2 regions of the Exiguobacterium sp. SH1S1 genome follow, and region 2 is predicted to be linked to the other one. Evidence: a T-box and tRNA genes for the amino acid it is inferred to sense, from the RefSeq annotation. Region 2 holds a T-box; the other holds one or more tRNA genes.
What was found. A T-box is a leader RNA that pairs with one kind of tRNA and senses whether it is charged. The one in region 2 lies ahead of ileS (isoleucine--tRNA ligase), so its partner is inferred to be a tRNA-Ile.

Region 1 (7,068 bases), on a different contig from region 2:
GTATGGACGGACGTTCAAGAAACGTTACAAGCAGCCGGGACAGACCTGGGTCACCAAAGTCGACGCCTGCAGGAAGTACTTACTGAACTTGCACCGAAGACGTGATAAAAAACTCGGGACAGCGCGTGTTAGCGCCGTCCCGAGTTTTTTTGTTTAAGCGGAATTTGGAATAGTGGGACGGTCAAGTAGACGATCGTGACAACGAAGCCGAACCAAAGAAATGCAGGCATAAAGTGATACAAGGCGACGAGCAAGAGCGTCGGCACGAGTGTCATCGCGACCGCGTAAGGCCAAGCTTGCCGATACGGCCACGGTTTCTTCATTCGAAGTCTCGTCACGAGTTGAACGAACAAGGCGGCGATGGCGACCCACATCATATAGAAGAAAAAAATGGCGAACCCGTGTAAAAACAACCACATCGGTGCGAAAAAATCGGGCCGCAAGACGAGGTAATCTAAGACAGTCGCGACGATTGTAAAGACGAGGCTCGCCAACATATAAGCGTGTAGCGGAGCTAGACGGAGCCGTAGCGTTTGCTTCGTAGGTAGCAGGCTATGGCGGATAAACATTGATGTCGTTTTAAGCATACAGACAAAACCCCATTCTGTTATAGTACAAATTATCTAAAATACATAAAAATAAGACAGCTATTTAATAAAACCTTAACATTAAACGTGTTTACATCGACTCAGGGAAGAAGGCATAATGAGTAGGGCAACAAGAACCAATTAAACACAACCAATTCACAATCAAAAGGAGTACAAAAATCGTGGAATACAATTTGCAAGAAATGTTATTCATGTTTTTTGGAGGATTAGGGATCTTCCTATTCGGTATCAAATCGATGGGAGACGGCCTTCAAAAGTCTGCAGGAGATCGACTCCGCGACATCCTTGATAAGTATACAACGAATCCATTCCTCGGAGTACTAGCCGGGATCATCGTTACGATTCTTCTTCAAACGTCTACAGGTACGACAGTTATCACGGTAGGTCTTGTCAGTGCCGGCTTCATGACGCTCCGTCAAGCGATCGGTGTCATCATGGGTGCAAACATCGGGACAACGGTGACAGCATTCATTATCGGATTCGATGTCGGTGCATATTCGCTTCCGATGATTGCCATCGGTGCAGTACTTCTGTTCTTCTTTAAAAAAGAAAAGTTTCAACATATGGGTCAAATCATCTTTGGCGCCGGAGCTCTCTTCTACGGTCTTGAACTTATGGGAGACGGCATGCGTCCGCTCCGTACGAGCGAGTACTTCTTCGAACTCACACAATCGATGAGTCAAAACCCGATCCTCGGAGTTGTCGTCGGAACGGTGTTCACGTTGATCGTTCAATCGTCATCAGCGACGATCGGTGTCCTGCAGGAACTATACGCCGGTGGTTCAATCGACTTGAAGGCCGCTCTACCGGTCTTGTTCGGTGATAACATTGGGACGACAATCACAGCGGTTCTCGCTGCACTCGGTGCGTCAGTCGCGGCTCGTCGTGCGGCGGCAGCCCACGTTATCTTTAACTTGGTCGGGACGGCCATGTTCTTGCTTATCTTGCCGCTCTTTACGCAATATATTTTCTGGATTACAGACTTCCTTAACATTGAGTCGAAGATGCAAATCGCCTTCGCGCACGGTACGTTCAACGTCGCCAACACATTGATCCAGTTCTGGTTCATCGGAACGATTGCTTGGGTCGTGACGAAACTCGTACCAGGTGAAGATTCAATTGTCGATACGAAAGCACAGCACTTGGACCCAATCTTCATTCAACAGTCGCCTTCAATCGCGGTCGAGCAAGCTAAATATGAAGTCATCCGCATGGGTGATTTCGCGAAACTTGGTCTTGATGAGGCACGTTCTTATATGGAGACTGGTGACAAGAAGCACGCGGAAAAATCAGCGCACATTGAAGATGCGTTAAACTCGCTTAACTCTAAAATTACGGATTATCTTGTTCAACTCGCGGCAGTCGATTTGACAGAGCACGAATCACAACAGCATAAGACACTCATGCATGCCATCAACGACATCGAGCGAATCGGTGACCACGTTGAGAACATCATCGAGTTGATCGACTATAAGACGGCGACGCGCATCACGCTCTCGCCGGGAGCCCAAAAAGAATTGACGGAAATGTATGATCTGACACGGGCCACACTCGAGAAGTCACTTCAAACGCTTGCGAGCGGTGACATGGTCGAGGCGCGTCAAGTCATCGAGATGGAAGCGAAACTCGACATGCTCGAGCGTCAATTCCGTAAAAATCATGTCGTTCGTTTGAACACAGGTGAATGTGACGGCCAAGCTGGTATGTTCTTCGTCGATATGCTCTCGAACCTTGAGCGGATCGGTGACCATGCGATGAACATCACGGAAATCACACTTGAAGATGCAACGAACGAAATATCGGTCTAACGTTTCAAAAAGTCTTGCTACTTAAGTTATAAGTAGCAAGACTTTTTTGCGTACGTGTGACTTTTCATTGACAGTAGAGGCTTCCTTCAGTATATTATTACTGTATAACAACGTGGCGGTGTAGCTCAGCTGGCTAGAGCGTACGGTTCATACCCGTGAGGTCGTGGGTTCGACTCCCTCCGCCGCTACCAATAAGGACCCTTAGCTCAGCTGGTTAGAGCAGACGGCTCATAACCGTCCGGTCGTAGGTTCAAGTCCTACAGGGTCCATCGAGGGCAGCTTTCTAATGAAAGCTGCTTTTTTGTTTACATTGTTGTTTTCAAAAGTGAAGACGCGGGTAAATATCCGTTAGCATTTTGTTTTTGAAAAATATGAAACGAGGCGAAGCGAGATGGAACGAAATCATACGATGATGCAATTTTTTGAATGGCACGTCCCGGCTGACCAAAAGCATTGGAAGCGATTGAAAGAACGGGCTTCTAAATTAAAAAAAGCAGGAATCACCGCACTTTGGTTGCCACCGGTCACAAAAGGTCAAAGTGATGAGGATACGGGATATGGTGTCTATGACTTGTATGATTTAGGCGAGTTTGATCAAAAAGGAACCGTCGCCACAAAATACGGGACGAAGCAAGAGCTGCTTGAGGCGACGAAACACGCCCAAGAACTCGGGATGCAAGTATATATGGATGTCGTGTTGAACCATAAAGCCGGAGCCGACGCGACCGAGAAGTTCGACGTGTTAGAAGTCGACCCGGAAGACCGGACGAAAGTGTTGTCGGAAGAACCGTTTGAGATCGAAGGTTGGACGAAGTTTGATTATAAAGAACGAAACGGTAAGTACTCGTCGTTCAAATGGAACTTCCATCATTTCAACGGCACGGACTATGACGCGGCGAGCGAGCATAGCGGTATCTTCTTCATTTTAGGCGATAACAAAAAATGGAATGACAACGTCGATAGTGAGTTCGGCGTATACGATTATTTGATGTTTGCGAACATTGACTATCATCATCCGGAAGTCCGGGAAGAAGTGTTAAGTTGGGGCAAGTGGTTCATCGAAGAGACGAAATGTGATGGCTTCCGTCTCGATGCAATCAAACATATCAACTATGATTTCGTCAAAGAGTTCAGCCAAACGATGAAAGATGAAAAAGGCGAGAACTTTTACTTGGTCGGTGAGTTTTGGAAGTCGGAGCTCGAAGATTGCCGCGCCTTTTTAGACAACATCGACTACCACGTCGATCTGTTCGACGTGCCGCTCCATTACAATTTGCAGCGTGCCTCGATTGAAGGCGCATCGTTTGATTTGCGGACGATCTTTGACGACACACTCGTCCAGTCCCACCCGCTTCACTCGGTCACGTTCGTCGACAACCATGACTCACAGCCGGCCGAGGCGCTCGAGTCATGGGTCGAAGATTGGTTCAAACAGAGTGCTTACGGTTTGATTTTACTCCGCCAAGACGGTTATCCGTGTGTTTTCTACGGTGATTACTACGGCATCAACGGGCCCCACCCGGTCGAAGGGAAGAAGCTGGCCATCGATCCACTTCTGTACGCCCGTCGTGAAAAAGCGTATGGGCAACAAGACGACTACTTCGATAACGAGCACGTGATCGGCTGGGTCCGACACGGCAGCGAGGATATCGAGCGTTCAGGTTGTGCCGTCATCATCTCGAATAACGAAGAGGCGGAGAAACAGATGTACGTCGGGGAGCATCGTGCCGGTGAGAAATGGGTCGACTTGACGCAGACGATCGATGAAATCATCGAGATTGACGAAGATGGAAAAGGGGTATTTAAAGTAGCGGCAGGATCGATCTCGGTCTGGGCGTTGCCGGACGAAGATGTGGAATAAGCCTTTACAATTGAGTAAGCCGTCACAAATCTGTTACATTTAAAACGAACGTTGTTCAAACCAATTTTAAGGGGGATTTTAGTTATGGCTAAATTTGAATTACCACAACTTGATTACGCATACGATGCACTCGAACCACACATTGACGCACGCACGATGGAAATCCACCATTCGAAACACCACAACGCTTACGTCACGAACGTGAACAATGCACTCGAAGGAAAAGACGTAGAGTACTCTTCACTTGAAGACTTGCTCCAAAAACTCGATTCGCTTCCTGCTGACATTCAGACAGCTGTTCGTAACAACGGCGGCGGTCATTGGAACCACTCGTTCTTCTGGAAGTTGTTGAAGAAAAACGAGAACGGGACGCCAACGGGCGAACTCGCAACGGCGATCGACAAAGCGTTCGGCAGCTTTGACGCGTTCAAAGATGAGTTCACGAAAGCCGCTACAACTCGTTTCGGTTCAGGTTGGGCTTGGCTCGTCGTCAAAGGCGGCAAGCTCGAAGTCACGTCGACACCGAACCAAGATTCACCGATCATGGAAGGCATCACGCCGATCCTTGGACTCGATGTTTGGGAGCATGCGTACTACTTGAACTATCAAAACCGTCGCCCGGACTACATCCAAGCGTTCTTCCACGTCATCGACTGGGATTACGTCGCGAAGCTTTACGCTGACGCCAAATAATGACACGATCCCGAGATTCGGTTGAATCTCGGGATTTTTTCTACATTTCATTAATTTGTAAACAAATTATGATATAGTAAAAATCGAGTCTGAAAATAGAAATACAGAAAAGTATAATATAGAAGCAACTGAAAGTGGAAGGAGATAACTGAATTGGCTAGACACCGTGTGAAAGTGCCGAAAAAACGGCGTAACCACCTTCCGTTACGATTAAATTTATTGTTTTTTATCGTCTTCATTTTGTTTGCGACGTTGATCTTTCGGTTAGGCGTCGTCCAAATCGTCAACGGAGAGTTGATCGCCCGAGAGGTTCAAAAGACCGAGTCGAGCAAAATCAAGTACGAGGTGCCTCGCGGCAAAATCTACGATCGGAACGGTCAAGTGTTGGCCGACACGATCTCGAACTATTCGGTCATGTACCGTCGCTCCCAAGTGACGAAAACGGAGGAGCGTCTCGATGTTGCGGTCAAACTTGCTAAGATCGTCGACATTCCGGAGAAAGATCGCAAAGTGACCGAACGGGACCGCAAGGACTATTGGATCGCCATCGATCCTGAGCGCTCGCAAGAACGAGTCCAATCGCTTCTCGCCGAGCTGCCGGAAGAAGAGCGGGCCGCCTTGTCGAACCAAGCAGTCGATCAGTTGCTGCTTGATTCAATCACGCAAGCAGAGATCACGTTCGATGATGCGACCGAAGAGATCATCGCTATCAAACATAATATGGAGAGCGGGTACGCGTTAGACCCGCAAGTCATCAAAATCGGCGCGTCGCCGAAAGAGATGGCTTTGATCGAAGAAAACTTGGAGCTGTTGCCAGGCGTCAGCGTCGAACCGTATTACCAGCGGGCCTATCCGTTCGGTGAAACGTTCCAAAGCTTCCTCGGAAGCTATCGTCAAATCCCGGCCGAGCAACGGGCCTCGTATCAGGCGAAAGGCTACGGGTTGAACGATCGGGTCGGGACGTCTTATCTCGAGCAACAGTATGAAGATATTTTACGCGGGACCCCGGCTTATGACGTGTTCACGACGTATAAAGGCCAACCGGTCGGTGAGCCTACGCGCGTGAGCGGTAATCCCGGAAAAGATATCATCTTGTCGACGGACATCGAATTCCAAAAAGAAGTCGATGAGATCTTGAAGAAGGCGATCCGTGCCGGGCGTTCGGGGAGTCCGCACTTCGACCGGGCTTTCGTCGTCGTCATGAATCCGAAGACGGGCGAGCTGCTCGCTTTGTCTGGGCAAGAGTTAGATCTTGAGACGAACGAGTTTAAAGACGTCTCGACAGGAACCGTTCTCCGGGCGAGCCAAATCGGCTCGACGATCAAAGGGGCGACCGTCGCGTTCGGACTTGAAGAAGAAGTCATCAAGCCGGGCGAATACATTTACGACGCGCCGATCCGCATCGGGTCTTCGCTCAAATCGTCTTACCGGAACATGGGGAACATCAACGACCTCGATGCGCTTGCCATGTCGTCGAACATCTACATGTTCCAGATCGCGCTCAGGCTCGCCGATTATTATTCGACCGGCCAAATCGTCGGTGACAACGTCACCGAAGCGTTCAATACGATGGAGCACTACTATAAACAGTTCGGACTCGGGATCGAGACGGGCATCGATCTTCCTTACGAATCGATCGGTTTCCGGAGCGTGCCCGACCGCGTCACACTGTTGATGGATATGTCGATCGGTCAGTTCATCTCGTATACGCCGATCCAACTCGCGCAATATACGTCGACGCTTGCCAACGGCGGATATCGCGTGCAGCCGCATCTGTTAAAAGAGATCATTGAACCGGGCTCGCTCGATGAGATGAACAAACAAGTCGTCAGCACGTTCCAGCCGAAAGCGCTGAACAAAGTCGACATCCGCGACGAGTTCATCCAGCGTTCGCGTCAAGGCTTCCGTCAAGGGGTCGAGACCGGGACGTCACGGATTCTCCAACAGACGGGGATGACGGCGGCCGGTAAGACCGGGACCGCGCAAGCGATCGCGGAAGGGCCGGACGGCCAAGCGAAACGAAACGCGAACGGTGAGCCGATCAAGACGCTCAACTCGAACCACGTCGGCTGGGCTCCATACGACGACCCAGAGATCG
Region 2 (7,068 bases):
GTCATCGCTGAGATTTCAAAAGAAATCGGAGCGCTCACAGTCGGTGTCGTCACGAAACCGTTCATGTTCGAAGGACGCAAACGGATGCAGCATGCGCAACACGGAATCCAAGCGTTCAAAGAAAAAGTCGATACACTCATCGTCATCCCGAACGACAAGTTGCTTGAAATCGTCGAGCGGAACACGCCGATGATCGAAGCGTTCCGCGAAGCGGATAACGTGCTTCGCCAAGGTGTCCAAGGGATCACAGACTTGATCGCCATCCCTGGTTTGATCAACCTTGACTTCGCCGACGTGAAAACGATCATGACGGAAAAAGGATCGGCGCTCATGGGTGTCGGTGTGGCGACTGGTGAAAACCGTGCCATCGAAGCAGCGAAAAAGGCGATCTCATCTCCACTGCTCGAGTCTTCAATCGAAGGCGCGAAAGGTGTCTTGATGAACATTACAGGTGGACTCAGCCTCAGCTTGTATGAAGTAACAGAGGCTGCTCAAATCGTTCAAAGCGCCGCTGATGAAGAAGTGAACTTGATCTTTGGTTCGGTCATCAACGAAAACTTGAACGAGGAGATCATCGTCACTGTCATCGCGACTGAGTTTGCGGAAGAGTCACAAGGCACGAACCCGTTCCTTCAGCAACCGAAGAAACAAGCGGAGCCTGAGGCGAACAAAGAAGTTCAACCGAAACCGACTGAACCTGCTCAACAAGAAGAAGGGAACTTCCATAGACCAGTCTATGGTGGGGACGTCCCAGACGAGACGATCAACATCCCAGCGTTCGTAAGACAACGCCGTAACTAAACAACAGGGGGTGCCGTTCTCGGCACCCCCTTTTTCTAAAAAAAAGGAGACTGGTATGCAACTCATACATACATGGGAAACCGAGGCGTATCGCTATCTGGCTTATGTGACGACTCGGACGGATGGACACAATGAAGGCAATGTCGGTTTGCACGTCGGCGATGATGCGGAACAAGTCATTGCCAACCGGGAACGTTTCTTCACCGAAGCAAACTTGTCGCTCATCGATTCGGTTTGGGCCGATCAAGTGCACGGGACGCGTGTCGCGACCGTCGACGAAGCGGACAAGGGCAAAGGCGCCTATCGATACGATGAGGCGATTCAAGCGACTGACGGACTCGTCACGACCGCTACCGATTTGCCACTCGCTCTCGTGTTCGCCGATTGCGTCCCGTTGTTCTTTTGTGCGAAAGATCACGGAATCATCGGCATGGCTCATGCCGGATGGAAAGGGACGGTCGGAAACATCGTGTCTTCGATGGCGGACGAATTCGCTCGGCTCGGGGTTCCGGAACACGACATCGAGATGTACGTCGGACCGGCCATCACGGCCGAGCATTATGAAGTCGACCGCCGTGTCCTCGATGCCGTAAATGCCGTCTCGCCCGAAGCATATGCGGCCTCGGTGTATAACGAATCAGAACGTCATGCGAATCTGTCATTGCAACGAGTCAATGAGACACTCGCTGTCGAAAGAAACATGGACGTCAAGCAGTCGAACTTGTCGACCGCTTCCGATCGAGACTTTTTCTCTTATCGGAACGGAGACGCCAAGCGTCGATTTGCCGCCGTCCTCGTCAAGGAGAAGAAATTGTGAGCATAGCTGATAACGTCAAACAAGTGAGACAGAATATTGAGAACCTTCAATCGGAAACAGCGGTGACGCTCATCGCGGTCACGAAGTCGGTCGGTGTCGACGTCGCGAACGCGCTTTACGCAGAAGGTGTCCGTGATTTCGGTGAGAACCGTCCGGAAGGCTTGCTCGAGAAAGTCAATGCGATGCCGTCGGACGCCAAGTTCCATTTTATCGGCAGTCTACAGACGCGCAAAGTGAGACAAGTCATCGATCATGTTGCCGCAATCCATTCGCTCGACCGATTATCGCTCGCCGAAGAGATTGACAAACGGTCCGACCGTGTCATCGATTGTTTCGTCCAAGTGAACGTATCGGGCGAGACGTCAAAACATGGGCTTGAAAAAGAGGAAGTCATCCCGTTCATCGAGAACTGTAGACAGTATCGCCATATTCGGGTCATCGGACTGATGACGATGGCTCCGTTCACAGAAGATGAAGGTGTGATCCGTGAAACATTCCGTGCTTTACGCGAATTGCGCGACCGCGTCGCGGCAAATCGCTTCGAACATGCACCATGCAACGAATTGTCGATGGGTATGTCTAACGACTACGAGTTGGCAATCGAAGAAGGCGCATCGTTTGTTCGTATTGGGACCGTACTTGTGCAATAATATATTCTAAGGAGGAATCCGTTATGTCAATCAAAAACAAAATGAAAGACTTCTTTGGACTTGAGGAAGATCCGAATCACGCGTATGAAGGGGAAGAGTATGCTGTCGCAGAGACGAACACTCAACCGACGACTGATGCGCTCGTCAAAACCGAGGAGCGTCCGAAACCATCGAACAACCTCGTCGCGCTAAACACGAAGAAGAAAGAACGTTCGAAAGTCGTTCTTGCCGAACCGCGCGTCTTTGCCGAGGCACAAGATATTGGCGACCAGTTGAAAGAAAATCGTGCCGTCATCGTCAACCTTCAGCGCATGTCGAAAGAGCAGTCTCGTCAAGTTGTAAACTTCTTGTCGGGTGTCGTTTACGCCCTAGAAGGAACGATGACGTCGATTGGACATAACACGATTCTATGTGCTCCGAACAATATCGAATTGACTGGATCGATTTCGAATTTGATTTCGGAGGACGAACTAAACAGTAAAGGGTGGTAAATGAATGGAAAATGCGATCCCTGCATTAGGCAATACGATTGTTACGCTTCTTGGATATTATAGTTGGGTCTTGATTGCCTATATTTTATTATCGTGGTTCCCGAATGCGAGAGAATCAAAATTCGGACAGATTTTGACATACTTGTGTGAGCCGTTTCTTAACCCGTTCCGTCGGATCATCCCGCCAATCGGCGGGATGCTCGACATTTCTCCAATCGTCGCCCTGTTCGTGCTTCGTATGGCGCAAGCAGGAGTGCGAGCGATTTTCGGTCTGTAAATGAGCGTCTTCGATCATTATCGACCGAATGAACGCCCGTTTGTCGAGCAAGTGCTCGACTGGGTGCGACAAGTCGAGGACAACTACTTGTTTAAATTGACGGATTTTTTAGACCCACGTGAGCAACAAATCGTCAGGCAACTCGTTGGCAAACGGCTCGCCATCTACGAGGACGGCGGTTTCCCTGGAGCTGAGCGGAAACGGCTTTTATTGACGCCCGACTACTATGAGCTCGACGTGAACGACTTTGAAGTCAAGATTCTTCAAATCGATTATCCGACGAAGTTTGTCGACTTGACCCACCGCCAAGTGACAGGCACGCTTCTTAACGCGGGCCTGAAGCGGCAAAAGTTTGGCGACGTTGTCCTCGCTGACGGGATCGCTCAGTTCGCGACGACGGCTGATGCGGCTGGATTCATCGAAATGAACGTGGATCGCGTCGGCAAAGCCCGGGTGCGGCTGTCTGATGTGCCGGCCGCATCGATTTTGACCGTCCCAGAAGTCAAATGGAGCGACGAGTTTGGCATCGTCTCCTCACTCCGCTTTGATGCGGTCGTTAGCGAAGTGCTCGGTCTGTCGCGCCAGAAAGCACAGGCGCTCGTCAAACATGGTGACTGCAAAGTCAATCATAAAGCGATCACGGACGCGAGCTTTTTACTCGAACCAGACGATTTGGTTTCAATCCGGGGTTACGGTCGTGTCAAATTGACGGCAATCCTCGGCTCGACAAAGCGTGAGAAAATAAAAATCCAGTATGGCATCATACGTTGAATTTAGGAGGAAAGTCGAATGGCGTTGACACCGATTGATATTCATAACAAAGAGTTCTCGACTCGTTTTCGCGGGTACGATATCGATGAGGTCAATGAATTTTTAGATCAAATCATTAAAGAGTTTGAGCTATTGATTCGTGAAAATAGAAGGTACGAAGAACTCGTCAACGATATGCAAGCCCGTATTGACTACTTCTCCTCGATGGAAGACACGTTGAATAAATCGATTATCGTCGCACAAGAGGCAGCAGAAGAAGTCAAGACCAATGCGGCCAAAGAAGCCAGCCTCATCTTGAAGCAGGCTGAACGCGAAGCGCTCGCCCGAGAAGAGGAAGCGTCGCGTAAAGAGCAGATGGCAGAGCGTGAAGTCATTCAAATGTTGAAAAAAGTCGAACTGTACCGGACCCGGTTCCGTGTACTCGTCGACGCACAGATGGAACTTCTAAATAGTACCGAATGGGACACGATTGTCGGAGAGCCGCCTGTCCAGACGGTTCTTGACGATACGAGTGAACTTGCGTATAATGACGACGAAGTCACACCAAACAAACATCACGGATAATAAACAATACGTTGATTAGGACACGTCAATAAAGTCACACCTACGAAGCGACTTAGGGAAGGTGCAAGCCTAAGAGAAAGACTTTATTTGGTATCCCCTATGAGTGTCATGCTGAATTGAGTAAGCGTGACCGCTTGACCTCGTTATCGGTTACCGAGAGCGGTCTCAAGGTCTACTTGAGATTAGTAGGGTGGTACCGCGAGTCGATGAACTCGTCCCTATTTAGGGGCGGGTTTTTTTGTTTTTCAAAAAAGATGCAGGAGGAGTTTCAATGAACTACAAAGACACATTATTGATGCCTGATACAGAATTCGCGATGCGTGGAAATTTGCCGAAGCGCGAGCCAGCAATGCACGAGGCTTGGGAGCAGATGGACTTGTACAACCGCGTCCAAGAGAAGAATGCAGGAAAGCCGCAATACATTCTACATGACGGACCTCCGTACGCCAACGGTGACATCCATATGGGCCATGCACTCAACAAAGTGTTAAAAGACATCATCGTCCGTTTCAAGTCGTTGAACGGCTATCAATCACCGATGATCCCAGGTTGGGACACACACGGTCTTCCGATCGAGAACGCGCTTCAAAAAGCAGGCGTCAACCGTAAAGAGATGACTGTCGCCGAGTTCCGCGAAAAATGTGCCGCTTACGCGATGGAGCAAGTGAACTCACAACGTGAACAGTTCAAGCGTCTCGGACTGCTCGCTGACTTTGACAATCCATACATCACGCTCCAGCCTGAATATGAAGCGGCGCAAATCCGCCTGTTCGGCACGATGGCTGAAAAAGGATACATCTATAAAGGGAAAAAACCGGTCTATTGGTCACCGTCTTCTGAATCGGCACTCGCTGAGGCGGAAATCGAGTACTATGACAAAAAATCACCAGCCATCTATGTGGCGTTCCAAGTCGTCGATGGCAAAGGCGTCCTCGGGACGACCGACCATTTCGTCATCTGGACGACGACACCGTGGACGATTCCGGCCAACCTCGGGATCGCTGTCAGCGATGAGCTGACATACACACGGATCGAACACGATGGCAAAGGGTATATCGTTGCCGAGACGCTCGTCGAAGAAGTGACGACAGCACTCGGCTGGGATGAGTACTCAGTGAGCGGGTCTTGGAACGGACGCGAGTTCGAACACATGACGGTACAGCACCCGCTTTACGACCGGACGTCACTCCTCATCCTTGGCGACCACGTCACGGCTGAAGCGACAGGCTGCGTCCATATCGCACCTGGCCACGGGGAAGACGACTACCGTGTCGGCCAAGCGTACGGACTTGACGTGTTGTGCCCGGTCGACGACCGTGGGTATATGACGGACGAAGCACCAGGCTTTGAAGGACTGTTCTATGAAGATGCGAACAAAGAGATCGGCATGAAGCTCGAAGCAAATGGCAACTTGTTGAAGCTCAAATTCATCAAGCACTCGTACCCGCACGACTGGCGTACGAAAAAGCCGGTCATCTTCCGGGCGACACCGCAATGGTTCGCTTCGATCAAAGACTTCCGCAGCGACATGTTGCGTGAAATCGAAGAAGTAAACTGGGTACCGGAATGGGGCATGACGCGCCTGTTCAACATGGTCCGTGACCGTGGCGACTGGGTCATCAGCCGTCAGCGGGCATGGGGTGTGCCGATCCCGATCTTCTACGCAGAAGACGGAACGGAAATCATCACGAACGAAACGATCGACCATATCGCCAACTTGTTCCATGAGCACGGATCAAACGTCTGGTACGAGCGCGAGGCGAAAGACTTGTTGCCATCCGGCTTCACACATCCGAACAGTCCAAACGGCGAGTTCCGTAAAGAAGTCGACATCATGGACGTCTGGTTCGATTCAGGTTCGTCACACGCAGGTGTGCTCGAACAGCGCGACAACTTGCGCCGTCCGGCCGACCTGTACCTAGAAGGTTCGGACCAATACCGTGGTTGGTTCAACTCGTCACTGTCGACTGCAGTCGCGACGACTGGCAAAGCACCGTATCGCAACGTCCTCAGTCACGGCTTCGTCCTTGACGGCGACGGCCGGAAGATGTCGAAATCGCTCGGCAACACGATTGCACCGAACGACCTCGTGAAACAGTACGGTGCTGAAATCGTACGTCTTTGGGTCGCGTCTGTCGACTATCAGTCAGACGTCCGCGCCTCGCATGACAACTTTAAACAAGTGTCAGAAGTATACCGGAAGATCCGTAACACGTTACGCTTCTTGCTCGGTAACTTGAACGGGTTCGATCCGTCGATGCGCGTCGCGTTCGAAGATATGCCGGAAGCCGACCGCTTCATGGCGACGAAGCTGAAACAACTTCAGACGAAAGTCGTCAAAGCGTACGATACGTTCGACTTTATGGCTGTTTACCACATGAGCCACAACTTCTGTGTCAACGAATTGTCGTCGTTCTATCTCGACTTCACGAAAGACATCCTCTACATCGAACGTGAAAATGATGCGCGTCGCCGTGCCGTTCAGACGGTCATGTATGATGCAGTCATCACTTTGACGAAGCTGCTTGCCCCGGTCCTCCCGCATACGGCGGACGAAGTCTGGCAAGAAATCCCGGCCAAGACGACGGATAGCGTCTTCTTGTCGGACCTTGAAGAAGTGGCGCCGCTCACGGAAGCAGAGACGGAATTACTCGCGAAATGGTCGAAATTCCTCACGTTCCGCGACGACGTCTTGAA

Region 1: it has a tRNA-Ile gene. The T-box ahead of ileS (isoleucine--tRNA ligase) is inferred to sense a tRNA for this amino acid. The anticodon was not compared.

Annotation. Positions count from the first base shown of each region.
Region 1 is NZ_SJUZ01000001.1:244,700-251,767, reverse strand. Features, by position in the region: gene EVJ23_RS01370 (methyl-accepting chemotaxis protein) at 1-105, shown strand, start outside; gene EVJ23_RS01365 (hypothetical protein) at 129-569, opposite strand; gene EVJ23_RS01360 (Na/Pi cotransporter family protein) at 770-2,416, shown strand; tRNA gene EVJ23_RS01355 (tRNA-Met) at 2,531-2,607, shown strand; tRNA gene EVJ23_RS01350 (tRNA-Ile) at 2,612-2,685, shown strand; gene EVJ23_RS01345 (alpha-amylase) at 2,808-4,277, shown strand; gene EVJ23_RS01340 (superoxide dismutase) at 4,362-4,970, shown strand; gene EVJ23_RS01335 (peptidoglycan D,D-transpeptidase FtsI family protein) at 5,124-7,068, shown strand, end outside.
Region 2 is NZ_SJUZ01000003.1:196,957-204,024, reverse strand. Features, by position in the region: gene ftsZ (cell division protein FtsZ) at 1-801, shown strand, start outside; gene pgeF (peptidoglycan editing factor PgeF) at 857-1,618, shown strand; gene EVJ23_RS08705 (YggS family pyridoxal phosphate-dependent enzyme) at 1,615-2,268, shown strand; gene EVJ23_RS08700 (cell division protein SepF) at 2,292-2,759, shown strand; gene EVJ23_RS08695 (YggT family protein) at 2,764-3,036, shown strand; gene EVJ23_RS08690 (YlmH family RNA-binding protein) at 3,037-3,807, shown strand; gene EVJ23_RS08685 (DivIVA domain-containing protein) at 3,826-4,371, shown strand; T-box leader at 4,374-4,594, shown strand; gene ileS (isoleucine--tRNA ligase) at 4,643-7,068, shown strand, end outside.